Regions from separate parts of the Klebsiella sp. SYXHC3 genome, predicted to be linked through region 1. Evidence: riboswitches for the same ligand, from Rfam matches in the RefSeq annotation. Region 1 holds a riboswitch; each other region holds the start of a gene.
The links. A riboswitch is a leader RNA that binds a small molecule or an ion and turns the genes downstream of it on or off. The one in region 1 is predicted to bind thiamine pyrophosphate.
Positions count from the first base shown of each region.

Region 2: another riboswitch for thiamine pyrophosphate. It lies ahead of tenA (thiaminase II); the one in region 1 lies ahead of thiM (hydroxyethylthiazole kinase).
Region 3: another riboswitch for thiamine pyrophosphate. It lies ahead of thiC (phosphomethylpyrimidine synthase ThiC); the one in region 1 lies ahead of thiM (hydroxyethylthiazole kinase).

Region 1 is NZ_JBXUNG010000001.1:1,194,020-1,203,712, forward strand. It holds gene AC2CGP_RS05850 (SDR family oxidoreductase) at 1-664, shown strand, start outside; gene AC2CGP_RS05855 (FGGY family pentulose kinase) at 697-2,304, shown strand; gene AC2CGP_RS05860 (RbtT/DalT/CsbX family MFS transporter) at 2,387-3,670, shown strand; gene fbaB (class I fructose-bisphosphate aldolase) at 3,733-4,785, opposite strand; gene thiD (bifunctional hydroxymethylpyrimidine kinase/phosphomethylpyrimidine kinase) at 4,934-5,734, opposite strand; gene thiM (hydroxyethylthiazole kinase) at 5,731-6,504, opposite strand; TPP riboswitch at 6,539-6,635, opposite strand; gene AC2CGP_RS05880 (DUF1493 family protein) at 6,740-7,069, opposite strand; gene AC2CGP_RS05885 (STM2901 family protein) at 7,063-7,521, opposite strand; gene AC2CGP_RS05890 (lipoprotein precursor-like protein) at 7,831-8,256, shown strand; gene AC2CGP_RS05895 (alkyl/aryl-sulfatase) at 8,538-9,693, shown strand, end outside.
Region 2 is NZ_JBXUNG010000001.1:409,069-418,761, forward strand. It holds gene AC2CGP_RS02030 (hypothetical protein) at 1-944, opposite strand, end outside; gene AC2CGP_RS02035 (DUF4056 domain-containing protein) at 1,017-2,123, opposite strand; gene AC2CGP_RS02040 (hypothetical protein) at 2,190-3,143, opposite strand; gene AC2CGP_RS02045 (BamA/TamA family outer membrane protein) at 3,158-4,282, opposite strand; TPP riboswitch at 4,540-4,643, shown strand; gene tenA (thiaminase II) at 4,710-5,405, shown strand; gene AC2CGP_RS02055 (ABC transporter ATP-binding protein) at 5,402-6,127, shown strand; gene AC2CGP_RS02060 (ABC transporter permease) at 6,124-6,864, shown strand; gene AC2CGP_RS02065 (ABC transporter substrate-binding protein) at 6,893-7,822, shown strand; gene AC2CGP_RS02070 (diaminobutyrate--2-oxoglutarate transaminase) at 8,130-9,515, shown strand; gene AC2CGP_RS02075 (pyridoxal phosphate-dependent decarboxylase family protein) at 9,525-9,693, shown strand, end outside.
Region 3 is NZ_JBXUNG010000018.1:22,357-32,049, reverse strand. It holds gene AC2CGP_RS24010 (DUF1481 domain-containing protein) at 1-59, opposite strand, end outside; gene hupA (nucleoid-associated protein HU-alpha) at 72-344, opposite strand; gene AC2CGP_RS24000 (YjaG family protein) at 531-1,121, opposite strand; gene nfi (deoxyribonuclease V) at 1,164-1,835, opposite strand; gene hemE (uroporphyrinogen decarboxylase) at 1,848-2,912, opposite strand; gene nudC (NAD(+) diphosphatase) at 2,953-3,726, opposite strand; gene AC2CGP_RS23980 (Rsd/AlgQ family anti-sigma factor) at 3,817-4,314, shown strand; TPP riboswitch at 4,367-4,491, shown strand; gene thiC (phosphomethylpyrimidine synthase ThiC) at 4,580-6,475, shown strand; gene thiE (thiamine phosphate synthase) at 6,475-7,110, shown strand; gene AC2CGP_RS23965 (HesA/MoeB/ThiF family protein) at 7,103-7,858, shown strand; gene thiS (sulfur carrier protein ThiS) at 7,842-8,042, shown strand; gene thiG (thiazole synthase) at 8,044-8,814, shown strand; gene thiH (2-iminoacetate synthase ThiH) at 8,811-9,693, shown strand, end outside.

The DNA of each region.
Region 1 (9,693 bases):
ATGCGCGAAAACCCTGCTTGGCGCGGGCGCGAAGGTGGTTCTGATCGACCGTGAAGGCGAAAAGCTCAACAAGATTGTGGCAGAGCTTGGCGAAAACGCTTTTGCTTTACAGGTCGATCTGATGCAGGGCGATCAGGTGGATAAGATCATTGACGGCATCCTGCAACTTGCCGGACGTCTCGATATCTTCCACGCCAACGCCGGCGCTTACATCGGCGGCCCGGTCGCTGAGGGCGACCCGGACGTCTGGGATCGCGTGCTGCACCTCAATACTAACGCCGCCTTCCGCTGCGTGCGTAGCGTGCTGCCGCATATGATCGCGCAAAAATCCGGCGATATTATTTTCACCAGCTCCATCGCCGGCGTGGTGCCGGTTATCTGGGAACCTATCTATACCGCGTCAAAATTCGCCGTACAGGCGTTTGTTCATACCACCCGCCGCCAGGTTTCCCAACACGGCGTCCGCGTCGGCGCGGTACTGCCGGGCCCGGTGGTCACCGCCCTGCTCGATGACTGGCCGAAAGAGAAAATGGAAGAAGCGCTGGCCAACGGCAGCCTGATGCAGCCTATCGAAGTTGCCGAATCGGTGCTGTTTATGGTCACCCGTTCGAAAAACGTCACCGTGCGCGACCTGGTTATTCTGCCTAACAGCGTTGATTTATAACCCCCGGTATCGGTGACTAAAAGGACGATTTTATGAATGGTGAGACTCAAACCCTCATTGGCGTCGATGTCGGCTCCGGCAGCGTACGCGCCGGGGTATTTAACCTCAGCGGCGAACTGCTGGCCCACGCCACCCGGGAGATCACCCTCTTCCGTAGCGCCGGCAGCGTGGTGGAACAATCCAGCCGCGAAATCTGGCAGGCGGTTTGCGACTGCATTAAACGCGCGGTTGAAAAGGCCGCTGTCTCTCCGCACTCGGTTGCCGGTATCGGCTTCGACGCTACCTGCTCGTTGGTGGTAATCGGTGAGAATGACGCGCCGCTGGCCGTCGGCCCCAGCGAAGAGGCGGATCGCAATATCATCGTCTGGATGGATCACCGCGCCACCGAACAGGCGGAACGCATCAATGCCACCCGCCATCCGGTGCTGCAGTACGTCGGCGGGACTATCTCCCCGGAGATGGAGACGCCGAAGCTGCTGTGGCTGAAAGAAAACCGTCCGCAGATTTTTGCCGCCGCGCGCCATTTCTTCGACCTGGCCGACTATCTCACCTGGCGCGCGACCGGCGATCTGGCCCGCTCCGTCTGTACCGTCACCTGTAAATGGACCTATCTGGCCCATGAAAAACGCTGGGATGCCGACTACTTTCGCCAGATTGGCCTCGCAGAGCTGGCGGAGGAAGACTTCGCTCGTATCGGCCAGCGCATTGTCGATCCGGGTACGCCCTGTGGTGATGGGTTAACCGCGGCGGCGGCTAAAGAGATGGGCCTGCCTGTCGGTACGCCGGTGGCGGTCGGGATGATCGACGCCCATGCAGGCGGCATCGGCACCGTCGGCGTACTCAACGGCGCGGTGAATAATATGGCCTACGTCTTCGGCACCTCCTCCTGCACCATGACTACCACCGAGAAAGCGGTGTTCGTTCCTGGCGTCTGGGGGCCTTACTATTCGGCGATGGTACCGGGTAACTGGCTGAACGAAGGCGGACAAAGCGCCGCCGGCGCGGCTATCGACCAGTTACTGAGCTTCCATCCGGCAGCGGTAGAAGCGCGTGAACTGGCCAAAGCCGCCGCCGTTCCGCTGCCGGTCTGGCTGGCGGATCGCGTGCTGGCGCAGGTTGCCTCGCCGTCGGAGGCGGTGCAGCTGGCTGATGGACTGCATGTCGTGCCGGAGTTTCTCGGCAATCGCGCGCCGCTTGCCGACCCCCACGCGAAAGCGCTGATTGCCGGGCTGGGGATGGAGCGGGATCTTGATAATCTGACCGCGCTGTACGTCGCCGGATTATGCGGAATTGGCTACGGCCTGCGGCAGATCCTTGATGCCCAACGCGCCTGTGGTATTGAGAACGAAAATATCGTTATCAGCGGCGGCGCGGGTCAGCACCCGCTGGTACGCCAGCTGTTGGCCGACGCCTGCGGCGTGACCGTGGTCAGCACAGCCTGTAGCGAACCCGTATTGCTGGGTTCCGCCATCCTCGGCGCCGTCGCGGGCAACGTCGCCGCCTCGCTACCGGACGCCATGAAGCGGTTCACCAGAGTGGATAAAACCTATCGTAGCGAACCGGCGTTTAGCTCGCTACATCAACGCAGGTATGAGGCCTACAAAGCGCTACAACAGGCCGGTCGGCTAATCCGCGAATAACATACCTCTTTAATTTAATAACAATAATGCTCCGCTGTTGTGCAGCGGAGCCGCTCCTCTGCATCCTGAAATCGAGGTTAACATGTCCGTTAATAACCAACAGTGGTTCGGTCTGCCGCTGAATCTTATCTGGGGATACGTCGCCATCGCCGTGTTTATGACCGGCGACGGTTTTGAACTCGCCTTCCTCTCGCACTACATCAAGGAGCTGGGCTTCAGCCCGGCGCAGGCCTCTTTCGCCTTTACCCTCTACGGCCTCGCCGCCGCCCTCTCGGCCTGGGTCTCCGGCGTGGTCGCGGAAATTATCACCCCGCGTAAAACCATGTTTATCGGTTTCGTGCTGTGGTGCGTGTTCCACGTCCTGTTCCTCGTCTTCGGCCTCGGTCGCGCCAACTACGCCTTAATCCTGCTGTTTTACGGCATCCGCGGCCTGGCCTATCCGCTGTTCCTCTATTCGTTTATCGTCGCCATTATCCATAACGTCCGCAGCGACAGCTCCAGCTCGGCCCTGGGCTGGTTCTGGGCGGTCTACTCCGTCGGCATCGGCGTGTTCGGCAGCTATATTCCGAGCTTCACCATTCCGCACATTGGCGAGATGGGCACCCTGTGGCTGGCGCTGGCGTTCTGCGTCACCGGCGGGCTGATTGCCCTGACGGCGCTGCGCAACACCGAAACCCCGCGCCATATGCAGAACCTCACCACCCGCGAGAAGTTCTCCGAGCTGGGGCGCGCGGTGACCCTTATCTACACCAACCGCAGCATTATGCTCTCCAGCATCGTGCGCATTATCAACACCCTGTCGCTGTTCGGCTTCGCGGTGGTCATGCCAATGATGTTCGTCGATGAGCTTGGCTTCACCACTTCCGAATGGCTGCAGGTGTGGGCGGCGTTCTTCTTCACCACCATCTTCTCCAACGTCTTCTGGGGGATTGTGGCGGAGAAACTGGGCTGGATGAAAGTGGTGCGCTGGTTCGGCTGCATCGGCATGGCGCTGTCGAGTCTGGCGTTTTACTACCTGCCGCAGCACTTCGGCCATAACTTCGCCATGGCGCTGGTGCCGGCAATTGCGCTGGGGATTTTTGTCGCGGCGTTCGTGCCGATGGCGGCGGTGTTCCCGGCGCTGGAGCCAGAGCATAAAGGGGCGGCGATTTCGGTCTACAACCTGTCGGCCGGGCTGTCGAACTTCCTCGCACCGGCGATTGCGGTGGTGCTGCTGCCGCACTTCAGCACCATCGGCGTGGTGGTGGCCTATACCGCGCTCTATCTGCTGGCGTTTTGTCTGTGCCCGTTTATTCGCGTTGAGCAGCCCGGTTTTGCTACCAGCGAAGCGGCTGAACCGCTGAACGTCAGCACAGTAAAATCATAAAAAACCCCGGAGACCGGGGTAAGTAAAATAGTCAATCCGGGCCTCGTGCCCGGATTTTTGCCTTACGCGATGGTGACTTTGCCATCCAGATAGACATCCTGCACCGCATTGATCAGCTTCACGCCTTCGCTCATCGATTTCTTAAAGGCTTTACGACCGAGGATCAGCCCCATGCCGCCGGCGCGTTTATTAATCACCGCCGTGCGCACCGCATCGGCAAGATCGGTTTCGCCGCCCGCCGCCCCGCCGGAGTTAATCAACCCGGCGCGGCCCATGTAGCAGTTCGCCAGTTGATAGCGCACCAGATCGATCGGGTTATCGCTGGTCAGCTTGCTGTAGACGCGATCGTCGGTATAACCAAAGTTCACCGCTTTATAGCCGCCGTTATTCTCGGCCATTTTCTGCTTCACGATATCAGCGCCAATGGTGGCGGCCAGATGGTTGGCCTGGCCGGTCAGGTCAGCGGAAACGTGGTAATCGACGCCATCTTTTTTGAATGCCGGGTTGCGCAGATAGGCCCACAGCACGGTGACCAGGCCGAGCTCGTGCGCGCGTTCAAAGGCGGCGGATATCTCTTCAATCTGCCGACGCGACTGTTCGGAGCCGAAATAGATCGTCGCGCCAACCGCAACCGCGCCCATGTTGAACGCCTGTTCGACGCTGGCGTACAGGGTCTGGTCATACTCGGTCGGGTAGCTCAACGTTTCGTTATGGTTGAGCTTAACGAGGAATGGAATGCGGTGCGCGTAGCGGCGCGATACCGAGGCCAGTACGCCATAGGTAGAAGCCACGCAGTTACAGCCGGCTTCGATGGCGAGTTCCACGATATTCTTCGGATCGAAGTAGAGCGGGTTGGCGGCGAACGACGCGCCCGCCGAGTGCTCTACGCCCTGGTCGACCGGCAGAATGGACAGGTATCCCGTTCCCGCCAGACGCCCGGTGTTGTAGAGGGTCTGCATATTACGCAGCACCGCAGGCGGGCGGTTGTTATCCACCATCACCCGGTCGACGTAATCCGCTCCCGGTAAATAGAGTTGATCGGCTGGAATAGTCATACAACGGTGCTGTAAAAGGCTGTCGGCATCTTTGCCAAGCAACTGCGTAATATCAGTCATAGCTATCTCCCGTAAGTGCTGGCCGCAGCCAGCATGTTTTATCCCAACCCAAAAATTTTGGGCAGGTTAAGCCTGGTACCGAGTTAGCATATTTTCCAGCCGGGAGCGCGTTTTTTCAGTAGATTCTGCTGTCTCGTTTCACTGCCATTTACCACCAGGCGTGGAAATGATGTACCGGGCCGATACCGTGCCCCACTTCCAGCGAATCGGCCTGCGCCAGCGCCGCCGACAGCCAGCCCTTCGCTTCGGCGACCGTTTGTCCCCAATCGGCATAGCGCGGACGCAGCGCCGCCAGCGCGGCAGATAACGTACAGCCGGTACCGTGGGTATTTTTGGTCTGCACGCGCGGCGCGGTAAAGCGCTGTTCGCCTTCGCGGGTAAACAGCCAGTCCGGGCTTTCGGCGTCGTCCAGATGTCCGCCCTTCATTAATACCGCCCCGCAGCCTAGCGCCAACAGCGCCCTGCCCTGTTCCAGCATCTCGCGCTCGCTTTGCGCATGCGGCGCATCGAGCAGCGCCGCGGCCTCCGGCAAATTCGGGGTGATCAGTGAAACGTGCGGCAGCAGGCGCTGGCGCAGCGTCGCAATGGCGGAAGGGGATAACAGCGGATCGCCGCTTTTCGCCAGCATTACGGTATCCAGCACCACGTTGGCAATTTGATAGCGGGCAAGACGTTCCGCCACCGCTTCAACGATATCGGTTTCCGCCAGCATGCCGATTTTCGTAGTATCGATTCGCACGTCGCTAAACACCGAATCCAGCTGCGCCGCCACGAAGTCCGGCTCAATGCGGTATACCGACTGCACGCCGCGGGTATTCTGCGCCACCAGCGCGGTGATCACCGAGCAGCCGTAAGCGCCGAGTGCGGAGAATGTTTTGAGGTCGGCCTGGATCCCGGCGCCGCCGCTGGGATCGGTGCCGGCGATGGTTAAGGCGTTAATCCGCTTCATGCCGCCACCTCCGCGTATAACGCGTCGAGGAATGCCGGGATAAAACTGCCGGGGCCGCCGTGTCGCGCCGCTTCACCTCCCGCCATTTTCATCAGGCCGCAGGCGGCTGCCACGTTTTGCAGCCGATCGCCGGGCATCGCGGCGCTTGCCGCCACAACCGCGGATAACGCGCAGCCGGTCCCCACCACCCGCGTCATCAGGACATTACCGCCGCTCACGGCAAGCGTGCGCTCACCGTCGCTGATGTAATCCACCTCGCCCGTCACCGCGACCACGGTATTGAGCTTGCGCGCCAGCACCTGGGCTGCGGGTAACGCCGCAGCTACGCTATCGGTCGTGTCCACGCCGCGCCCGCCGCCGCTGCTCCCCGCCAGCGCCATGATTTCCGAGGCGTTACCGCGAATCGCCGCAGGCCGCAGTTCCAGTAATTCGCGACAAAAATCGGTACGCAGCGTCAGCGCGCCGACGGCAACCGGATCCAGCGTCCAGGGTTTTCCCGCCTGGCGGGCGCTCTGCGCCGCCGCTCGCATCGCATTGGCGCGCTCAGTGGTTAAGGTCCCGACATTAATCAATAGCGCATCGGCAATGGCGGCAAACTGCGCGGCTTCCGTAGGATCAATCACCATCGCCGGCGAGGCGCCAATAGCCAGCAGGACGTTAGCGGTGAAAGTCTGGACCACATCGTTGGTCATACAGTGAACAAGCGGCGAAGAGGTGCGGAAAAGCTGCTGCAGGTGCGCGATATGCGCCGGATTTAGCGGTTGATGCATGGTTTGCTCCCGCCAGATGAGGAAGCAGCGCAGACCATGCGGTCTCTGACTTCCCTACGCTGGCATTATCCAGATCAGGTGGTACGGGTATTTCTCAGCCTTCACAAAGAAGGGCACCCCGAGTCATTTGGTACAAAATGGCGACTAACGTTCCGTTAATCTTTAATCAGGATAGTAATGCCAGCGATAAGTCTTGTAAACGGTAAAAGCGGTAGATCTACTGGCGATATGTCCCTTAATCGTACAACCATCTCCCGGCTTTGGCAGACTGGATAAACATATCAATGGTGAACTCTGGAACATCTACTGGTTCAGGCTTTTTAAATGGATTCCATGAAAAATTGACTTCGGGATAGTACGTTTCAAGATGGAAATTCGACATGTCGACGTTGAACTCTTTTTCATAGTCTTCAACCAACTCTTCAACGTCATCTTGATCTAACTGGACATCAAAATGAATACTCGAGTCTGCCGTGTATGTAGCGTATTTCTTGTTCCTGAGGATATAGGTCCCACTACGAATAGTGAACAACTTGATGACGCGTTTTTCGATATCTTCTACCATAGCTTATCGTTGCCCCGCGCGATGGTATTGTATTCAATGATCGTGTTGTAAATGATCTGCGATACATCAGCCACAATGATCACTTCACCAATGAGGGGAATAGTCCGTCCCACCCACGTTCCAATTTTCCTCACCATCCTCCTTTTTGCAGTCCATGGAGTATAACCGCCAATCCATGTAGGCATTTTTAACCCAAATGGGAACATTCTATTGCCAAATACTCGTCTGGCACCTTTCGATAGTCTGGATGTTCCAGGAATTGCCGTTCCGGGTTTAGCCCGTGTCGCCTGATCATTTATACCCGCATACAGTGCATATACAGAGGCAACATCTTTGATACCAAATTGATCAGCAGTATTGAAGACAAAGACCATGAAAAATAGTTCTGAGGCGGTAAGGTTTGAACGCCCCGCAAAAAAGTATGTTCCATTTATTTCCTCAACAGTATCCACTTCATAATCCCTTATGATCCTTGTAGAAAGCGCCATCATAATGGCTGATTTGCATACCGTCATTACGCGTCGTTGTATCATCCTTGTACGTTTGCCACAGAGACGCCACTTTTTCCTGCGCCATGTAAGCGATTACACAAAATTTTAGCTATCCGTGCGGCGGTTGATTTAGATCACAATTCACTTAATAACCATAAGACATAGTTACTACGCGTTACTAACTAAGCGAACACAGTAACCGCAGTAGTCGCCGCTGCCGTTAGTTTGCATAACATGTTAAAAATAATTTCGACACTAAGGTCGTTAATGATGAAAGTGAAACACGTTTCTATGCTGCTGCTGGCACTCAGCGCAGCCATCGCGATTGGTTGCAGTTCACCAGCGCAGCGTATGGCCGAGTGCGAAGCACAGGGGATCAGTAAAGATGCCTGTTATATTGCGGAACAAAACAAACAGGCTACGGTGAATGCCGCAGCGGAGAAACAGGCGCTGGAAAATGCACAGGCTTTATATCCCGTGCAGAAAGCGCAATCCAGCAAAAAAGTGAAGATCTTCAATGGTATGAAGCTGGTCACAAACTCAACCGGGCTGACAGTTGATGGCAAACCCGCGGCCTTAGACGAAAGCAATGCTGACGCGAAAACCTATTCTCAGGGTTTATACGTTTTTATTGTCTACCAATCAGGAAAAATTGCCGTCATGCAGGACGGTAAATTTTTAGGCTACGCCAAATAGCGCCGCTTCATTGTTAATTTAAAAGCGGCCTAAGGGCCGCTTTTTCCCTTCTCCGCAGTAGCCGACACGTCAAACGCCGAGCTAAATAAGCGACATTAATCCCATTGGATAAATCTCATTTTACCTACGAGAGTGTGGTTTTTTAATTAATGTATTTTTTTTGTAACCACAAACTTGCTCAATGTAAACAATAGGTTATAGTTCAAGAAAGCGTTACAAGCTGTAACACCACGTCAGATCGGAATTAACGAGTGAATCGCCATTAAGGTAAGAGGATTCCAATGAAATTGACCCCCATAGTAAAAGGATTGGCCATTGCTGGCTTGCTGTCATCGATCAGCTTGTCAGCATGGGCGGAAGTCGCCGCAAAAGAAGCGACCGCTGCCACTAAACAAGCCAACGACGCTCTCTATAACCAACTCCCCTTCTCAGATAACACCGATTTCACCAACGCCCATAAAGGGTTTATTGCCGCCCTGCCCACCGAGATCATTAAAGGAGAACAAGGTAACGTAGTATGGGATCCGCAACAGTACTCTTTCATCAAAGAAGGTGAAAAAGCCCCGGATACCGTCAACCCGAGCCTGTGGCGGCAGTCGCAGCTGATTAACATCAGCGGCCTGTTTGAGGTGACCGACGGCGTCTACCAGATCCGCAATCTGGATCTTTCCAACATGACCATCATCGAAGGTAAAGAAGGCATTACCGTCGTGGATCCGCTGGTGTCGGCAGAAACCGCTAAAGTGGGCATGGATCTGTATTACAAAAACCGCGGTAAGAAACCGGTCGTCGCCGTTATCTATACCCACAGCCACGTTGACCACTACGGCGGGGTGCGCGGCGTAGTAGATGAAGCGGATGTGAAATCCGGGAAAGTGAAAATTTACGCGCCGTCCGGCTTTATGGAAGCGGCGGTGGCTGAAAACATTATGGCCGGTAACGTCATGAGCCGCCGCGCCAGCTACATGTACGGCAACCTGCTGAAACCATCGGCCACCGGACAGGTCGGCGCCGGTCTGGGCACCACCACCTCGGCGGGTACCGTTACCCTGATTGCCCCAACTAATATCATTGAAAAAGACGGTCAGAAAGAAGTTATTGACGGTCTGACCTATGACTTTATGCTGGCGCCAGGTTCAGAAGCGCCATCGGAAATGCTGTGGTTCATCGAAGAGAAAAAACTGATTGAATCCGCGGAAGACGTAACACACACCCTGCACAACACCTATTCGCTGCGCGGCGCGAAAATCCGCGAACCGCTGCCGTGGTCGAAGTACATCAACGAAGCGATTGTACGCTGGGGCGACAAGGCTGAGATTATTATGGCTCAGCACCACTGGCCGACCTGGGGCAACGAAAACGTGGTCAACCTGCTTAAGAGCCAGCGTGACCTGTACCGTTACATTAACGACCAGACCCTGCGTATGGCTAACGAAG
Region 2 (9,693 bases), 780 kb from region 1:
ATCGCTAAACCGAGGCCATACCCTTCGGTGTTATTACCGAACATATAGCGGGCCACCAGTCGGGTACGGGTGATAAATACCGGATACTGGCTGCTGTCGAGTTCCAGACCAATGCCGAGCGAACTCAGGCTATCAAAGCCGAGTTCACCGCGCTGGTCGCCAAGATAGATAGTATGAGCGCCTTCCAGCACGTAGCGCACCGGGCTTTTCAGCAGCGTCCAGTCGGCTATCGGCGCGCGTCGACGAAGGTAGATACCCAGATTTTCGGCGCTGGCCTGCCCCTGGACCGCTTCTGATGTGCTACCGAAGGTTTGCAAATTCATCGCGGAATAGCGCGCTTCTATGTCAATATCCTGCGTTTTGGAAAACAGTTCATAATCAAGCATTAACGAACCGCCCAACCCATAAGCGTTCAGTCGCCCACCATCGAGGAAGCGAATATCAACCTCCGTTTTACGTTCGAGCGCCCAGCGACCGAGGCGTGCATCGCTGGCCATGGTGCCCAGCATCATATTGAAGATAGGCCGTAGCACCAGTTTTCCGCCCCATCGGTCCTGATACAATGGAAAGTCCCAGCCGACGCCGCCGGTAGCGGTCAGACTGTTCCATTTGGTGGGAATGGTACGGCTCTGGGCACCATCGCTGACCACAAATTGCGGATCGTAGCGACTGTAACCGAGGGTGCCTTCCAGATAGAGCGGAAAATCCTCACTCAAGGTGGCGCCGCCGCCAAATTGCGTGAGGGTTAGTTCGTTTTTCTCATTCGCGCCGGAGCCAATATTCAGATCGCTGGCGGTAACGTCAGGTACCACGGTGTAACTCATTAAGGTGAGCACCGCGTCCGCGCGCTGCTTTAGCCGACTGCCGTCCAGGGCATAGCTTTCCTGACTAACTAAAAGCACCGTCAGTAGCAGCCAGCACGCACGCGGAACACCAAATACCATAGCCTGATGCTACCTCATCAATAACGGGGGAATTCGTTTGATTGAGTATAGCCAGCAGCGTCCAAACGTTAGTTATTTTTCAATACGCTGCAGCTGAATGGCATCCGCCTGCTGCGCTTTATCAGCGAGCTCCTGGAACTGCTGCGGAGAATAAAAATTATGCGGCGCTGGCAGCGACTGCATATCCTGCCCCGGATGGATTTGCAGTTGACCCAGTTCCGCGAGCGTAAACCCGGCAACTTCCTTTGGCATCGTCAGGCGATACGGCGGCGTGCGTTCAAAAGGAACCGGCGTTGGCAGGCGATTTTCGCTGAGATCGTAATTCCGCTTCAGCACCAGAAATTTATCCGGCACTCGCCGTTTACTGTTCCACCAGTCGCCGTCGACTTCACGGAACATCCTCTCGGTCTCACTTTGCGGCGCGACCAACAGTTTGACCAGCGCCTGTTTTAACGCCGCTTCCATCGCCCGGTTATAAGCATCGACTGAACCCGCTTGCCCTTGCAAAATAACGTTAATCGCCAGACGCGCGCCAAGCAGATTGGAATAGAGGTCCTCCGGCGAAAAGGCGGAAATTTCTTCTGAAAAACCCGGAACCGACTGGAAACCATACCATTGGGCGATCTCATGCCATTGCGCAATTTCGAAGGCCAGATGGCCGGCAAGCCAGGCGGCAATCGTATATCGCTGCGGCATTGAAGCCGGCGGCGTAAAGGCATTTAACTGGACGCGGCGTACGCCCAGTTCCTCGCTATAAAAGATGCGTCCTGGCTGCCCTAGCGTCGGGTAAATTCGGCTGAATAAATAAAAGGTGTAATCAGCGGTATCACGAACATGGGCGATATCAATAAAACCGCCGCGGCGGGTATAAATAAGGCCCTTGTGCTCATCGCTTAAGCCAACCAGATTTTTGACCGCGCCGAGCGCGCTATCGTTGTAATGATGTTCACCTAAGGTATCGAGCGTCAGCACATTACCAATCTGATAAACCGGGATTGGCACGCCAATGGCGCGCACCCGCAGATCGAAACCGAAGGCGCAGCATGGGCGCAGCGATTCCGGCGGCGATAGTTCACCCACTACCGGGCTGACATGGTTAATGGGAATCGTCGGTAATACCGGGTCCTGGGCAAATACCGAAAAAGCAGCCGCCAATAACCACCACAAACTCTTACGCATCAAAAGCGTTCTCCATGACACAAAAACAGCGCGCATCATACTCGCCGATGGCTACACGCCGTTAAGTCAAAAACGGTATTCACCGGCGACAAAGAAACTATTGCGATCGTTAAAGCCAAATTCGGTCAGAACGTTGAAGTTACGCGTGATTTCGTACTGGGCGCCGATCAGCATATTCCATGGTGAAGTGAGTTTCTGTTTGACATCAAACTTGCCGTCGCCGTCTTTATTGACCGCGGCAATCAATGGCTGCAGCTGTGGCGGCATATGCAAATCGGCCAGGTTGCCTTTAAATTCCTGCTGCACATCCTGATACATACTGCCGACCCACACGCTGAGATGCGATGGGCCGGAAATCCCCTGAAGGTTGAAGCGATAGCCAACACGAGGTGACACTGTCACGGCAGAAATACTGCCGTCGAGAATATCGAAATCGGTGCGGGTGTAGTTTGTATCGACGAGGGCAAACCAGTTCTCATAGCCGCCAGCCAGCGTGAACCCGCCTCCCCAGGTGGTACCTTTAAAATCGAGAACAAAATCGATATTTTGCAACTCGCCACTTTGATTAAGGTTATGCACTGCGCCGGCGATGATGCGATCCAGACCGCGGTATTGCGTTGGGTCGGCATCGACCGACACATTCGACACCGACGAACCGCGGGTGTGGCCTAAAATCCCGTAGACATTAAGGAAGGGAAACACCCACATATCGAGACGAAGATTCTCGGTTTTGCTCTTCTCCCGCGTGTGCCCGGCATCGATGGCGAACATGTCGCTGGGGATCGGATGGTTACCCAGCTTCAGTCCGGAAAAGGTGATGCTGTCGACCATAATATCCTGGCGCATATTCATATAGCTGAGATTGACGCCAAACGGCAGCGGGATGGAATAACCGCGGGCGCGGGCTTCGTCTCCCCAGATGGGAAAGTAGCTATCACTGTCGTCACTTTCCGCCGCACAGGCATTCCACACGGCGCCAGAGGTCAACAGCAGCGTCATGACGGTTATTTTCCATCTCATTTTTATTCGTACCTTTACAGTCCGGAACCCACGTTAAAATAGACCGCCTGTTCGTGTTCGCTAAATGCGACATCGACGCCGGTAAATAAACCATACTGACGGGCGACCAGATAACGAAACCCGGAGCCCCACGCCACTTCGGTTTGCTGCCACAGCGACCCCGCCTCATCGCTCGCGCTGCCGATACCGACAAAACCTTGCAGGATCCAGCGCGGCGCAAATTGCCAGGCCAGTTGCGTCTGGGCGACAGCGACATAATCGCCCTGATAGCGAAAACGCGAGATGCCGCGCAGTTCGATGTAAGGCCGGGCCATTGGCGTTAGATGCTTGTCATGATGAGTCAGCGACTGATAATTTGCCGCCAGCGCCAGGGTTAAGGTCGGCGCCAGCGGTAGAAAGTATTTACCATCCAGCGACAACTGATTGTAATGATAGTCGCCGCCGAGAAGAGCGCGGTAAAAACGGTACTCGCCCTGCAGTGATAACCCTTTCTTAGGGTAGAAAAAATTATCAGTGGTGTCATATTCCGCCACCACGCCCAAGGCCGAAGAGGTGCTGTTTTCCCCCAGCACCCGCTGCCACACCTTGTTAATCAGCTGATTGTCCGCGGTTACATCGGTGTGCGCATAGAATTGCGAGGCGCCGAGAAAAACCGGTGAGTCCCCCACGCGGAACAACAGCTTTTGCAGACCGCCAAAGCCTTTGGTATGGGTTTGCACCGCCACATTTTTGTTAAACCCGGCAATGTCACCCGAATAGATATCGAGATTGACATTGGCGTAGCCCGCGCCAACCAGATAACGAATACTGTCATGATTCCAGGTATGACGATGCGCGGCGCCGATGAACCATGTACCATTTTGCGTCCCACCACCGCCGAACCCGGTCAGCGCCGGTGGAATAAAACGATCGCCCTCGCGGGAGCCTTTACCATGCAGAAATAAACCAAACAGACCGCCGCCGTAGCCAATAGCCGGTTCGGTAATCATCACCGGCACCGGCAAAAAACCGTACGGGTTATCCTGCAAATACTGGCTCATATCGAGCATGCCATCTTCAGGGTCGAACAATTGGGCGGCACGAGACGCGCCAGGCGCGAGAGCAAGCATCAGTAAAAGAGTAAGGCCTGCCAGCTTCATGCGGTCTCCAGCACTGACGCATTCATAAGGGAATATTGAGGGAATGAGCTAAAAATATATCGTAAGTCCTTGTTCTTCGCCAACTTACCCTCGCCTTACTTTGCTTATTTTTGGATAAAAAAGCGTGGTTAATCACACAAATTGATAAATGTTATTTATCGTTCTGACGCATGACCATTAGTAAGTGACAGTGTCACCATGTGCGATGGTTTTTAGTTCGCCGCCGTTGTAATCAAAAAGTGAATGACGTATAACATGTCGCAACCGAGGGGTGTCCCGTGAGGGCTGAGATGGCGTAAAAGCCGAACCCTTTGAACCTGATCTGGGTCATGCCAGCGAAGGGACGGGTCGGCATGTTCGCCAGTTTTCAGTTTTGCCTGTTCACACTTCTGCACGCCCGGATCTCCCCCTATTTTCAGGAGGTCCCATGATGATTCCCGCTTTTACCCAAGGTCTTTACGGTCGACTGCGCGAGCAGGCCGGTGGCGAATGGCAACGCTACGTGTCGCACCCTTTCCTCCAGCAATTAGCCGCGGGTACGCTGCCGCAGGCAGCCTTTCGTCATTATTTAACCCAGGATTATCTGTTCCTAATCCATTTCGCCCGCAGCTATGCCCTGCTGGTCAGCAAACTTCGCACGTTGCCGGAGATGCGCGCCGCCGCCGCCTCGATGAATGCCATCCTTGCTGAGCTACCGCTACATGTAGGCTATTGCGAGCAATGGGGGTTGAGTGAAGACGCTATGGCCCTGCAAAGCGAAGCGATGGAAACCATCAACTACACCCGCTACGTACTGGATATCGGCCACTCCGGCGACGCGTTGGATCTACTGGCGGCGCTGCTGCCCTGCGTCGCGGGCTATGCGGAGATCGGGCTTGGTCTGCTGCACAACCCACAAACCAACTTGCACGATAACCCCTACGCGCCGTGGATCCGCAATTACGGCGACGAGAGCTATCTTCACGGCGTCAACGCGGCGATCGACCTGCTGGAAACGCTCTGGCAACAGCGCGGCGCGGAATCCCGGTTAGCCGGACTGAGCGACATATTCACTACCGCTACCCGGCTGGAAGGTAATTTCTGGCAGATGGGACTGAACGCCGCCGGGCAGGACCAGGGGTGATGGCGCCAGGTATTCACATTCGCGATTTATGTCTGCGCTTTGGCACCCGGACCCTCTTTCGCGATCTCTCCTTTGATATTGCCGCCGGGCAATGGGTATCGCTGCTGGGGGCCAGCGGCGCGGGCAAAACCAGCCTGTTGCGTACTATCGCCGGGCTGGCGGCGCCAACCCGCGGAACCGTCGTCGCCAGCGATGGCCTTCCTGTTACCACGCGATTGGCGTGGATGGGGCAAAAAGATCTGCTCTATCCGTGGCTTAACGTGCGGGAAAATGTCGCCCTCGGCGCCAGGCTGCGCGGTGAAAAGGCCGATAACGCGCGGGTAAACGAGCTTCTTGAGCTGGTCGGGCTCGCCTCCTGCGCTGATGAACGCCCGGCCGCGCTGTCCGGTGGGATGCGCCAGCGCGCGGCGTTGGCACGCACCCTCTATGAGGATCGCCCCATTGTGCTGATGGATGAACCGTTTTCCGCCCTCGATACGCTTACCCGAACGCGGATACAGACCCTTGCCGCGCGCTTGCTCACCGGGCGTACCGTAGTGCTCATTACCCACGACCCGATGGAAGCCTGCCGCCTCAGCCATCGGCTGCTGGTGCTTTCGCCGACGGGCAGGATTGATGATAGTCATCATTTAAGCGGAATCCCGCCTCGCGCCCCGGATGATCCCGCGCTGCTGGCAAGCCAGGCGCAGCTGCTGCAGCAATTGATGAGGGCGAACGGATGAGGGGCAAGTTACTGCGCGGGTGCAGCGTATTTTGTGGCCTACTGTTGCTCTGGCAGCTGGCGAGCTACAGCGGCATTCCCACTTTTTTGTTGCCTTCTCCTGCGGCGGTCGCTGAAGCGCTGTGGAATAACCGTAGCTATCTGGCCAGCCATACCCTTGTCACCCTGAGCGAAATTCTCAGCGGAATGGCGCTCGGCGTCGCGCTCGGTATGGTGCTGGCGCTTTGTATGACCATGTCGCCGCGATTACAGCGGTGGGTAATGCCGCTGGTACTGACCAGCCAGGCCATTCCGGTCTTCGCCCTCGCGCCGCTACTGGTGCTGTGGTTTGGTTTTGGTATGAGCGCCAAGGTTATGATGGCGGTGCTGGTTATCTTCTTCCCCGTTACCTCGGCTTTCTTTGACGGTCTGCAACGGGTCAATCGCGACTATCTCGATCTGGCTCGTACCATGGGCGCCTCCTTTGGTGCTCAATTGCGCCATGTCCGACTCATGGCGGCGCTACCCGCGCTCGGTTCCGGCCTGCGGATGGCCGCCGCCGTCGCCCCCATTGGCGCGATTATTGGCGAATGGGTCGGCTCCGCCGAGGGGCTTGGCTACGTAATGCTGAATGCCAATGCTCGCCTGCAAACCGATATCTGCTTCGCCGCATTGTTTATTTTAGTGCTGCTGACCATCGCGCTGTGGTTGGCGGTAGACGCCTTTTTGCACCGGCTGATCAATTGGTCGCCGGAATAACTTATCAAGAGACAAATAAGGAAGAGATATGCGTATACCTCTGTTGGCCAGCCTCACTCTGCTGGTCTGCGGCCAGGCATCGGCAAATGAAAAGTTGACCCTGGTGCTGGACTGGTACATCAACCCGGATCATGCGCCCATTATGGTGGCGGAACAGATTGGCGCCTTTCGGGATGCCGGACTGGATGTCAATATCATTCCCCCTTCCGATCCGGCGCTCCCTCCGCGTCTGGTTGCCGCACGCCAGGCGGATTTAGCGATCACCTATCAACCACAGGTCCACTTCTTCGCCGATGAAGGGCTGCCGCTGGTTCGCGTCGGTACTTTGATCCACTCACCGTTGAATACCGTGATTGCGCTGGATCCGCGCATCAAATCTCCGGCCGATCTACAAGGGAAAAAAGTGGGATATTCGGTGAGCGGTATTGAACAGGCGACGCTGGCCACCATGGCGCAGCACGCCAACATCGCCCCTGACAGCATCAAACTAATCAACGTTAATTTCCAGCTTACCAGCGCACTGCTGGCCGGTCAGGTCGATGCCGTTATCGGCGGTTATCGCAATATCGAAGCGCTGGAACTCAAACTGCAGGGCAAAAAACCGGTGGTCATGAATGTGGAAGACTATGGCGTGCCCGCTTACGACGAACTGGTGATCGTGGCAAACAAAGCCGAGGTCAACGCCCCTAAAATCAAAAAATTCCTCGACGCATTACAGCAGGGAGTGAGCTATTTGCGTGCGCATCCGCAGCAAACCTGGCAGCGGTTTGCCAAAGAGCATCCGGAACTCAATACCGAACTAAACCAGCAGGCGTGGTTACAGAGCGTGCCGCTGTTCGCCACCGATCCGGCAGCGTTAGATAAGCCGCGTTATGACGCGTATGAACAATTTTTATATAACAATAAGTTGGTGAAAAAAGTAACACCTTTAGCAAATTATGCGATCGAACTGCGTTAAGTAACCATAAAACTGACGGAAGTATTTCCGTCAGTCATTCAGCGAAGCGGTAATAAAAATATATAGACTTTCTCACTAATAATTACACTTTCCATGGTTTTAAAAACAATCGAAATTTAGTTTTAAAATCAGCCAATTATATTGACATTCCTGTATGTAATAATCGCGTCAAAATAGCGCCTTAAATTAAAGATTGAATGCGGATTTAAAAAGCCATATATTGTGCGCGCTTTATGAATGCCGATTCAATTTTCTAAACCTTTTTATTCAACCAGAGTTCAAACGTAACGCTGGTTGTGGGAGTGATATGATGACGGATAAAGTCCGTATTGATACTTTAAGTGCAGATTTATTGGACGCGAACAACGAAACCTTTTTGGCTCGTCAGGCTGAGTTCGAATCGAATGTCAGGAGTTACCCTCGCAAGTTACCGCTCGCTATCACCAAAGCCGAAGGCGTTTGGCTGACCGATGCGGATAACAAACAGTACCTGGACTGCCTCGCCGGCGCCGGGACCCTCGCTCTGGGCCATAACCATCCTGAAGTACTGCAGAGCATCCAAAGTGTCATTACCAGCGGCTTGCCGTTACATACCCTCGATCTGACAACACCGTTAAAAGATCGCTTCTCTGAATACCTGCTCTCTTGCCTGCCGGGCGAAGGGAAAGAGTATTGCCTGCAATTCACCGGTCCTTCCGGCGCTGACGCCGTTGAAGCCGCGCTGAAACTGGCGAAAAAATACACTGGCCGTACGGCGGTGATCAGCTTCTCCGGCGGTTATCACGGGATGACCCACGGCGCGCTGTCCGTGACCGGCAATCTGTCGCCAAAAGCGGCGGTCAACGGCATGATGCCGGAAGTCCAGTTTATGCCTTATCCGCACCTTTACCGTTGCCCGCTGGGTATCGGCGGCGAAGCGGGCGTCAAGGCATTGACCTACTACTTCGAAAATCTGATCAACGACGTGGAAAGCGGCGTTCGCAAACCTGCAGCGGTTATCCTTGAAGCCGTACAGGGCGAAGGCGGCGTGAACCCGGCGCCGGTTGAGTGGCTGCAGCGCATCCGCAAAGTCACCAAAGAGCACGGCATTCTGCTGATCATCGATGAAGTTCAGGCAGGCTTTGCTCGTACCGGTAAATTCTTCGCCTTCGAACATGCCGGCATCGAGCCGGACATCATCGTGATGTCGAAAGCCGTTGGCGGCGGTCTGCCAATGGCGGTTCTGGGCATTAAGAAAGAGTTCGATGCCTGGGAACCTGGCCATCATACCGGTACTTTCCGCGGCAACCAGCTGGCGATGGCCACCGGTCTGACCACCCTGCGCCATCTGCGTGATAACAAGATTGCCGACAAAGTCGCCGCCCAGGGCGAATGGCTGAAAGGCAAACTGGCGGAAATGCAAAAACGCTATCCGGTTATCGGTCACGTACGCGGTCTCGGTCTGATGATCGGTATCGAAATCGTGAAGCCGAACGAGGCGCAGGATCATATGGGCTGCTACCCGGCTGACGGCGAACTCTCCGCACTGCTGCAGAAGAAATGCTTCGAAGCTGGCCTGATCCTGGAACGCGGTGGCCGTCACGGTTGCGTACTGCGTCTGCTGCCGTCCCTGCTGATTAGCGACGCGGAGCTGGAAGTGTTCCTCGATAAGTTTGAACAGGCCCTGCTGGCCGCCGGCGTAAAACCGGTCTGAGTGGAGTAAGTGACCGCAATGTCCAAATTGAATCCGATTCTGGCTGGGTCCGCGGCAAGCATTGACGCTTACCAGCAGGTCATTTCCCAGGCCAGCCAGGCGGTTGCGCAGTGGCTGCAACAACCTGAAATGTATCAGGGGAAAAGCGTTGATGAACTCCGTGAGCGCATCACCCTTG
Region 3 (9,693 bases), on a different contig from region 1:
AGCGTGCGACGCCAGTTAGACAAAAGGGGCTTAAAAGCCCCTTCGTTAAAACTGGACACTGCCACGCGGTCTTACTTGACTGCGTCTTTCAGCGCTTTGCCAGAAACAAATGCTGGCACGTTAGCTGCAGCGATTTTGATTTCTTTACCGGTCTGCGGGTTGCGGCCAGTACGCTCAGCACGGTGGTTCACTTTGAAGGTACCGAAACCAACCAGTTGAACAGCATCACCTTCTTTCAGAGACTCGGTAATTGCAGCCAGGGTGGATTCCAGGGCAGCTTTTGCCTGTGCTTTAGACAGGTCAGCTTTGTCCGCAATTACATCAATCAGTTGAGTCTTGTTCATAAGTTATCCTTACAATGTGTTTATCGCTTGCTAAGCATCGAGTGCGACGGAAATGCCAGAAAAGCACTCTCCTGCATACACGCACCGATAGCCACTTTTTTTCGCCCCCCAAATGTAGACCAGACAGGGGGCGGAATGGAAGTCTTCAGACGCTACAATTCAGGCGGTAAATCACGTTTTGTGGTCTCATTGCTGAAAATTTATACCAATATTGCTCTCGCCGGCCTCTCGCAGGTCTGCACGCAGCCCTTTAATCAGTTCAATATCGCGTTCTTCGCAGTCGGCCAACAGGCGGAAAATCTCCCACTGAATGTCCCATTCTTGTTCAACCGCCGGGTTGGCTCTGAGCTCTTCATCGGTCATTTCGCGACCTTCCTGAGTCATTTCCAGCATCGCGACGGTAGTAATGGAAGTCTTACTGACCTCGATAGCATGTTCCAGCGTTTCACCGCTCAGGCGTGAGTGGATTAATTCGCTCAGCGCGACGCAGGCATCGATAGCCGGATAGACGCCGTACATGTCGTAGTCATCCGCGGACGGAATCGCTTCTTCCAGCTTTTCCAGCTGACTATCGAAATTCACCTTCGCATCTTTTACCGTCAGCGTTTCCCAGATCAGGTCAAGGATACGACGATATAACTGGCCGTCGCCGAACTCGGTTTGCTTGCAGAACATGGCGTAGTTGGGGTACATACGCTCGCACAGGCAGGCCATAAAGGTGACGTGCTGCCAGCTCTCCAGTTTCTCCAGGCGCAGGTGAATCGGGTTTTGTAACATGATGAATTCTCGAAGTCAGAAATTAGGCGCAGTGTACCTGAATCAGCCGTGATTTGCTTGCCAACGCACAAAGGAAGGCCGACGGGATGCCACGGCATCGGCCCAGCGCGTCGGCTCGGGTAGACGATAGCCCTGCATACAACGTTCCACCCACATTAACGCGCTATCGATACCCACGCGGTGGCCGGTACTGATAAACAGCGGGTTGCAGCGTGCTTTGCTGCGCCAGACCCAGGCCAGCTGATCGCCTTTGTCGATTAATGGCGCCAGCGCGCCGGGCTCGGCGCCAAGCGGTTCAAACTTGCCGCATAAACGTTTTTTCGCTACGCCAATCGTTGGCACATCAACCATCAGGCCAAAATGGCTGGCGACGCCAAGCCGCCGGGGATGTGAAATACCGTGCCCGTCGACGAACAACAGATCGGGCTTTTGCGATAGCTGTTGCCACGCCGCCAGCAGCGCGGGGGTCTCGCGAAAGGAGAGGAAGCCGGGGATGTACGGCATCGTGGTGGCGACGCGCGCCACCTGGTACTCCACCAGCTCAAGCCCCGGATAAGTTAGCAGCACCATCGCAGCCCGGGTAATTTCCCCCTCCTGCTCAAACCCCACATCGGCGCCGCCGATCAGCACCGGCGGGTCGCGATCCAATCGGTCCGCACGTTCTACCGACGCGGCTAAAGATTGCTGTTGGGTCCGTAGCGCAGCTAAATCCATCATGCTTATCTCCTATTGGTGATATTGCGCGGAGAGACGATGCACCGCCTCAACAAAGACTCCTGCATGCTGTGGGTCGACGTCCTGATGGATGCCGTGGCCAAGGTTAAAGACATGGCCTTCGCCCTGGCCGAAGCCGGCGAGAATGTTCGCCACTTCGTCTTCAATGCGGGCGGCAGGGGCATAAAGCATCGACGGGTCCATATTGCCCTGCAGCGCCACTTTGTGGCCTACGCGACGGCGAGCATCGGCAATATCGGTGGTCCAGTCGAGACCCAGCGCATCGCAGCCGGTCTCCGCCATCGCTTCCAGCCATTGTCCGCCGCCTTTGGTGAACAGCGTTACCGGTACGCGACGGCCTTCGTTTTCCCGCAGCAGGCCATCGACGATTTTATGCATGTAGTAGAGCGAGAACTGCTGATAGTCGCGGCCGGTCAACACGCCACCCCAGGTGTCGAAAATCATCACCGACTGCGCGCCCGCTTTGATCTGCGCGTTCAGATACAGGGTGACGCTTTTCGCCAGCTTATCCAGCAGCGCGTGCAGCGCCTGCGGTTCGGCGTACATCATCTTTTTGATGACGGTAAAGGCTTTGCTGCTGCCGCCTTCGACCATATAGGTCGCCAGCGTCCACGGGCTGCCGGAAAAACCAATCAGCGGTACTTCGCCTTTCAGTTCACGGCGAATGGTGCGCACGGCGTTCATCACGTAGCCTAATTCTTGTTCCGGGTCCGGCACCGGCAGTTTGTCGACGTCGGCTTTGCATTTCACCGGCGAGGTGAAGCGCGGGCCTTCGCCAGCTTCAAAGTATAGCCCCAGCCCCATCGCATCCGGAATCGTCAGGATGTCCGAAAAGAGGATCGCCGCATCCAGCGGGTAACGGCGCAGCGGCTGTAGCGTTACTTCGCAGGCCAGCTCGGCATTTTTACACAGCGACATGAAATCGCCCGCTTGCGCGCGGGTGGCTTTGTATTCCGGGAGATAGCGGCCCGCCTGGCGCATCATCCACACCGGGGTGACATCAACCGGCTGGCGCAGCAGCGCACGCAGGTAACGATCGTTTTTCAGTTCGGTCATTTTTACATTCCTTTAGCGTTGATGCGCCCAGTGTAACATGTCACTCGTACTCTGCCCGACACATCGCCACCGTATCTTCGATCAGGCGTCGCGCCACCGTGCCCGGCGGCGGCAGTAGCGGCAAATCGTCATAGCGATACCACTCTGCGCTCAGCAGCTCTTTCTTATCCACGACAATATCGCCGCTATCGTATTCAGCCATAAAGGCGGTCATCAATGATTGCGGGAAGGGCCACGGTTGGGAGGTCACATAGCGCAGGTTTTTCACCTTAATGCCGCTCTCTTCCATCACTTCGCGGGCGACCGCCTGCTCAAGGGTTTCACCCACTTCGACAAACCCGGCCAACACCGTATGGACACCATTACGATGGCGGGTATGCTGCGCCAGCAGAATTGAATCGTCGCGACGAATGGCGACGATAATGCAGGGGGCAATTTGCGGATAATAGCGCTCGCGGCAGTGGCCGCACAGCATCGCCCACTCGGTTTTACTGACATGCATCGGGTGGCCGCAGTAGCCGCAGAATTTATGCGATCGATAAAACTCGGCCAACTGGATCCCGCGCCCTGCTAACTGGAAAAGCCCAGGATCCTGATCCAATACCTGGCGCAGCGATCCCATATCACGGCGACGATCCTGACGCACCAGCCACACCGCTTCGCCTTGCCACTCGCCGAGATGTAGCGCGCGTTCACCGACAAGATCAAAATTTACCGCTTCGCCATGTGGTAATTCCCCTGCGGGAAGCCATAATTTTTGTTCGTGACTGACGATCCACCAGCCGCGATCTAATTTTTCAATAATACGATCCATATCTATTGCGCTACCTTCGTTTTACTGGCACTTTTAACATTATATTTACATTTGCTGAGCAACGTTATTTTTAATCTTGCGGAGTCAATCATGTTAAACCAGCTGGAAAACCTGACGGAACGTGTTGGAGGCAATAACAAACTGGTCGATCGCTGGCTGCTTGTGCGTAAGCATTTGCTCGTGGCTTACTACAACCTGGTTGGCCTGAAACCCGGCAAAGAGTCCTTTATGCGGCTTAATGAAAAGGCGCTGGATGACTTTTGCCAAAGCCTGGTGGATTACCTCTCATCCGGTCATTTTAATATTTATGAACGTATTATCGGAGAAATGGAAGGGAGTACCCCTCTTTTAGCCGCTACCAAAATCTACCCGCAGCTGGAAGCCAATACCCAGCAGATGATGGACTACTACGATACCTGCCTCGAAAACGCCATCGATCATGATAACTATCTCGAATTTCAGCAGGCGCTGTCAGATATCGGCGAATCGCTGGAGGCGCGCTTCGCGCTTGAGGACAAGCTGCTGGCGCTGGTCGTCGCTCACGATCAGAAAGACAACGTTGGCGACAATATCGCGCCGACCGCTTGAGTTGTGAACCGTTAACGAGTAATTTACATACATTATCCCTCTGCGGAGGGATTTCATCTTGTCGGAGTGCCTATTTTCCACGCGAACGCTGAAGTGGAAAAGGCTGAGACCGTTTATTCGGGATCCGCGGAACCTGATCAGGCTAATACCTGCGAAGGGAACAAGAGTAAACTGCTGGTCGCACCTGCCCGTTCCGGGCTGGTCGCATCTGTTACTCCATCCGTCGTCTGACAAGCCATCTCCTTTTTTGTAACTGGAATGCGCTATGTCTACTACCAAACTGACCCGCCGGGAACAACGCGAACACGCGCAGCGATTCATTGATACGCTGGAAGGTACCGCTTTTCCTAATTCTCGCCGCATCTACATTCAAGGCTCACAGGCTGATATCCGTGTCCCGATGCGTGAAATTCAGCTCAGCCCGACGCTCATCGGCGGTGATAACGATAACCCCCAGTACGAAGCCAACGAACCGATACCGGTGTACGACACCTCCGGGCCATACGGCGACCCGGAGATCAACATCGATGTCCGCCAGGGGCTGGCAAAACTACGCCAACCGTGGATCGACGCGCGTAACGACTGCGCGCCGCTCAACGAACGCAGCTCGGCTTACACTAAAGCGCGGCTGGCCGACGATGGCCTTGATGAACTGCGCTTCGGCGGCCTGCTGACGCCTAAACGCGCCGTCGCTGGCAAATGCGTGACGCAACTACACTATGCCCGCCAGGGGATTGTCACCCCGGAGATGGAATTCATCGCCATTCGCGAAAACATGGGCCGCGAGCGTATCCGCAGCGAGGTGCTGCGCCAGCAGCATGCCGGAGAAAGCTTTGGCGCCCGCCTGCCGGACAACATTACCGCCGAGTTCGTCCGCGATGAAGTCGCTGCCGGGCGAGCCATCATCCCGGCCAATATCAACCACCCGGAATCCGAGCCGATGATTATCGGCCGCAACTTCCTGGTGAAAGTGAATGCCAATATCGGCAACTCGGCGGTGACCTCTTCCATTGAAGAAGAGGTCGAGAAGCTGGTCTGGTCAACCCGCTGGGGCGCCGACACGGTAATGGACCTCTCCACCGGCCGCTATATCCACGAGACCCGCGAATGGATCCTGCGCAACAGCCCGGTGCCGATTGGTACCGTCCCGATTTACCAGGCGCTGGAGAAGGTCAACGGCATTGCCGAGAACCTGACCTGGGAAGCCTTCCGCGATACCCTGCTGGAACAGGCCGAACAGGGCGTCGACTACTTCACGATTCACGCCGGGGTGCTGCTGCGTTACGTGCCGATGACCGCGAAGCGGCTGACCGGGATCGTCTCGCGCGGCGGTTCGATCATGGCCAAGTGGTGCCTGTCGCATCATCAGGAAAACTTCCTCTACCAGCACTTCCGCGAAATCTGTGAAATCTGCGCCGCCTATGACGTGTCGCTGTCCCTCGGCGATGGTCTGCGCCCCGGCTCGATTCAGGATGCCAACGACGAGGCTCAGTTCGCCGAGCTGTATACGCTGGGCGAGCTGACTAAAATCGCCTGGGAGTATGACGTTCAGGTGATGATTGAAGGCCCCGGCCACGTGCCGATGCAGATGATTCGCCGCAATATGACCGAAGAGCTGGACCACTGCCACGAAGCGCCGTTCTACACGCTGGGGCCGCTCACCACCGACATCGCGCCGGGCTATGATCATTTCACTTCCGGTATCGGCGCGGCAATGATTGGCTGGTTTGGCTGCGCCATGCTGTGCTACGTCACGCCAAAAGAACATCTCGGCTTGCCCAACAAAGAGGATGTAAAACAGGGGCTGATTACCTACAAAATCGCCGCCCACGCCGCCGACCTCGCTAAAGGCCACCCCGGGGCGCAGATCCGCGACAACGCGATGTCAAAAGCGCGTTTCGAATTCCGCTGGGAAGACCAGTTCAACCTCGCGCTCGATCCCTTTACCGCGCGGGCCTATCACGATGAAACCTTACCGCAGGAATCCGGCAAGGTCGCCCACTTCTGCTCCATGTGCGGGCCGAAATTCTGTTCGATGAAGATCACGCAGGAGGTCCGCGACTACGCCGCGAAGCAAAATATCGAAGCCGGCATGGCCGATATGTCGAATAACTTCCGCGCCCGCGGCGGTGAAATCTACCTGAAAAAGGAAAATGCCTGATGTACCAGCCTGACTTTCCGCCCGTACCGTTTCGTCTCGGGCTTTATCCGGTTGTCGATAGCGTGGCGTGGAATGAGCGCCTGCTGGAAGCCGGCGTACGCACTATTCAATTGCGGATCAAGGACCAGCGCGACAGCGACGTAGAGGATGATGTTATCGCCGCCATCGCGCTTGGCCGCCGCTATCGCGCGCGTCTGTTTATCAATGATTACTGGCAACTGGCGATTAAGCACCGGGCGTATGGCGTACATCTGGGTCAAGAGGACCTGGAAACCACCGACCTGAGCGCCATCCGTAAAGCCGGACTGCGCCTTGGCGTCTCCACTCACGACGACATGGAAATTGACGTCGCGCTGGCGGCGCGCCCTTCCTACATCGCACTGGGACACGTCTTCCCGACACAAACCAAACAGATGCCTTCGGCGCCGCAGGGCCTCGAACAGCTTGCCGGGCATATTCAGCGGCTGGCCGATTATCCGACGGTAGCGATAGGCGGCATCAGTCTGGAAAAAGCACCGGGCGTACTGGCCACCGGCGTTGGCAGCATCGCGGTCGTCAGCGCCATTACCCAGGCAGCAGACTGGCGGGATGCCACTGCACAACTGTTAGCGCTGGCGGGAGCAGGCGATGAATGATCACGATTTCATGCGCTATAGCCGCCAGTTGCTGCTGGAAGATATCGCCATTGAGGGACAGCAGAAACTGTTAGCCAGCCGGGCGCTGATTATTGGCCTGGGCGGCTTAGGTTCGCCGGCGGCGCTATATCTGGCGGGGGCCGGCGTCGGGACGCTGACGCTGGCCGATGACGACGCGGTGCATCTCAGCAACCTGCAGCGGCAAATTCTGTTCACCAGCGACGATATCGACCAGCCAAAAGCCGCGGCGGCAAAGACGCGGCTCAACCAACTCAATCCGCAAATCCGCCTCGTGGCGCTACAGCAGCGTTTAAGCGGCGAGGCGCTGCGCGCTGAAGTGGCGAAAGCCGACGTGGTGCTGGACTGTACCGATAACATGATCGCCCGCCAGGCGATTAACGCCGCCTGCGTCGCCCTTGAGACGCCGCTGGTGACCGCCAGCGCCGTCGGCTTCGGCGGCCAGTTGATGGTGCTGACGCCGCCCTGGGCGCAGGGCTGCTATCGCTGCCTGTGGCCGGACACCGCCGAACCGCAACGTAACTGCCGCACCGCGGGAATCGTCGGTCCGGTCGTCGGCATGATGGGGACGCTGCAGGCGCTGGAGGCCATAAAGCTCCTTAGCGGCATGGCGACGCCGCGCAACACGCTACGGCTGTTTGATGCCCGCACCAGCAACTGGCGCAACCTTGCGCTGCAAAAGGCCCAGGGCTGCCCGGTATGCGGAGGCCATGATGCAAGTCTGGTTTAACGACGAACCGCTGGAGTGCGCGGACAACCTCAGCGTAAGCGCCCTGCTCAGCCAACTGGAACAGCTCCAGCCGGGCGTTGCGCTGGCGCTCAATCAACACATCCTGCCACGCGAACGGTGGGAAGATCATCTCTTGCAGGAAGGCGATCGGGTCCTGCTTTTTCAGGTTATCGCCGGAGGCTGACATGTTACGTATTGCTGATAAGACTTTTGAATCCCACCTTTTTACCGGAACCGGCAAATTTGCCGCCCCGGAGGTGATGGTCGAGGCGATTCGCGCCTCGGGAAGCCAGCTGGTGACGCTGGCGATGAAGCGCGTCGATTTACGCCAGAACAATGACGCGATTCTCGCGCCGCTGTTGGCGGCGGGCGTTAACCTGCTGCCGAATACCTCAGGCGCCAAGACGGCGGAAGAAGCGGTATTTGCCGCCCGCCTGGCGCGGGAAGCCTTAGGCACCCACTGGTTGAAACTGGAGATCCACCCGGACGCCCGCTGGCTGCTGCCTGACCCCATTGAAACCCTGAAGGCGGCGGAATTGCTGGTGCGCGAAGGTTTTGTCGTCCTGCCCTATTGCGGCGCCGACCCGGTCCTGTGCAAACGGCTGGAAGAGGCTGGCTGCGCGGCGGTGATGCCGCTGGGCGCGCCGATAGGCTCCAACCAGGGGCTGGAAACCAGGGCTATGCTGGAGATTATTATCGAACAGGCGACGGTACCGGTGGTGGTTGATGCCGGGATCGGCGTACCGAGCCACGCGGCGCAGGCGCTGGAGATGGGCGCTGATGCGGTGCTGGTCAATACCGCCATTGCCGTCGCCGACGATCCTGTCGCCATGGCTCGCGCCTTCCGCATGGCGGTCGATGCCGGATTACTGGCGCGTCAGGCCGGACCGGGCGCACGCAGTACTCAGGCGCAGGCCACCAGCCCGCTGACCGGCTTTCTGGAGGCGCTGGCATGAAAACTTTTAGCGATCGCTGGCGGCAGCTGGAGTGGGATGACATCCGCCTGCGCATCAACAGCAAAACCGCCGCCGACGTCGAACGAGCGCTGGCGGCAAAGCAGCTCACCCGCGATGACATGATGGCTCTGCTCTCTCCTGCCGCGGCCGATTACCTTGAACCGCTGGCCCAGCGCGCACAGCGCCTCACCCGGCAGCGCTTCGGCAACACCGTCAGCTTTTACGTACCGTTGTATTTGTCCAACCTGTGCGCCAACGACTGTACCTACTGCGGCTTCTCAATGAGTAATCGCATTAAGCGCAAGACGCTGGATGAAGCAGAGATTGCCCGCGAATGCGCCGCAATCCGCGATTTAGGCTTTGAGCATTTGTTACTGGTCACCGGCGAACATCAGAGTAAGGTCGGAATGGATTATTTCCGCCAGCATCTGCCATCCATCCGCCGCCAGTTTGCCTCGCTGCATATGGAAGTGCAGCCGCTGGCGACCGAAGAGTATGCCGAACTAAAAACGCTGGGGCTTGATGGGGTGATGGTCTACCAGGAGACCTACCATGAAGGCATGTATGCCCAGCACCACTTGAAAGGTAAAAAGCAGGATTTCTTCTGGCGCCTTGATACGCCGGATCGCCTGGGCGAAGCGGGGATCGACAAGATCGGCCTCGGCGCGCTCATTGGTCTTTCCGACAGCTGGCGGGTGGACTGCTTTATGGTCGCCGAGCATCTGCTGTGGCTACAGCAGCGCTACTGGCGCAGCCGTTACTCTATCTCCTTCCCGCGTTTACGCCCTTGTGCCGGAGGGATTGCGCCAGCCTCGCTGATGGACGAACGTCAGCTGGTGCAGACCATTTGCGCCTTCCGCCTGCTGGCGCCGGAGGTTG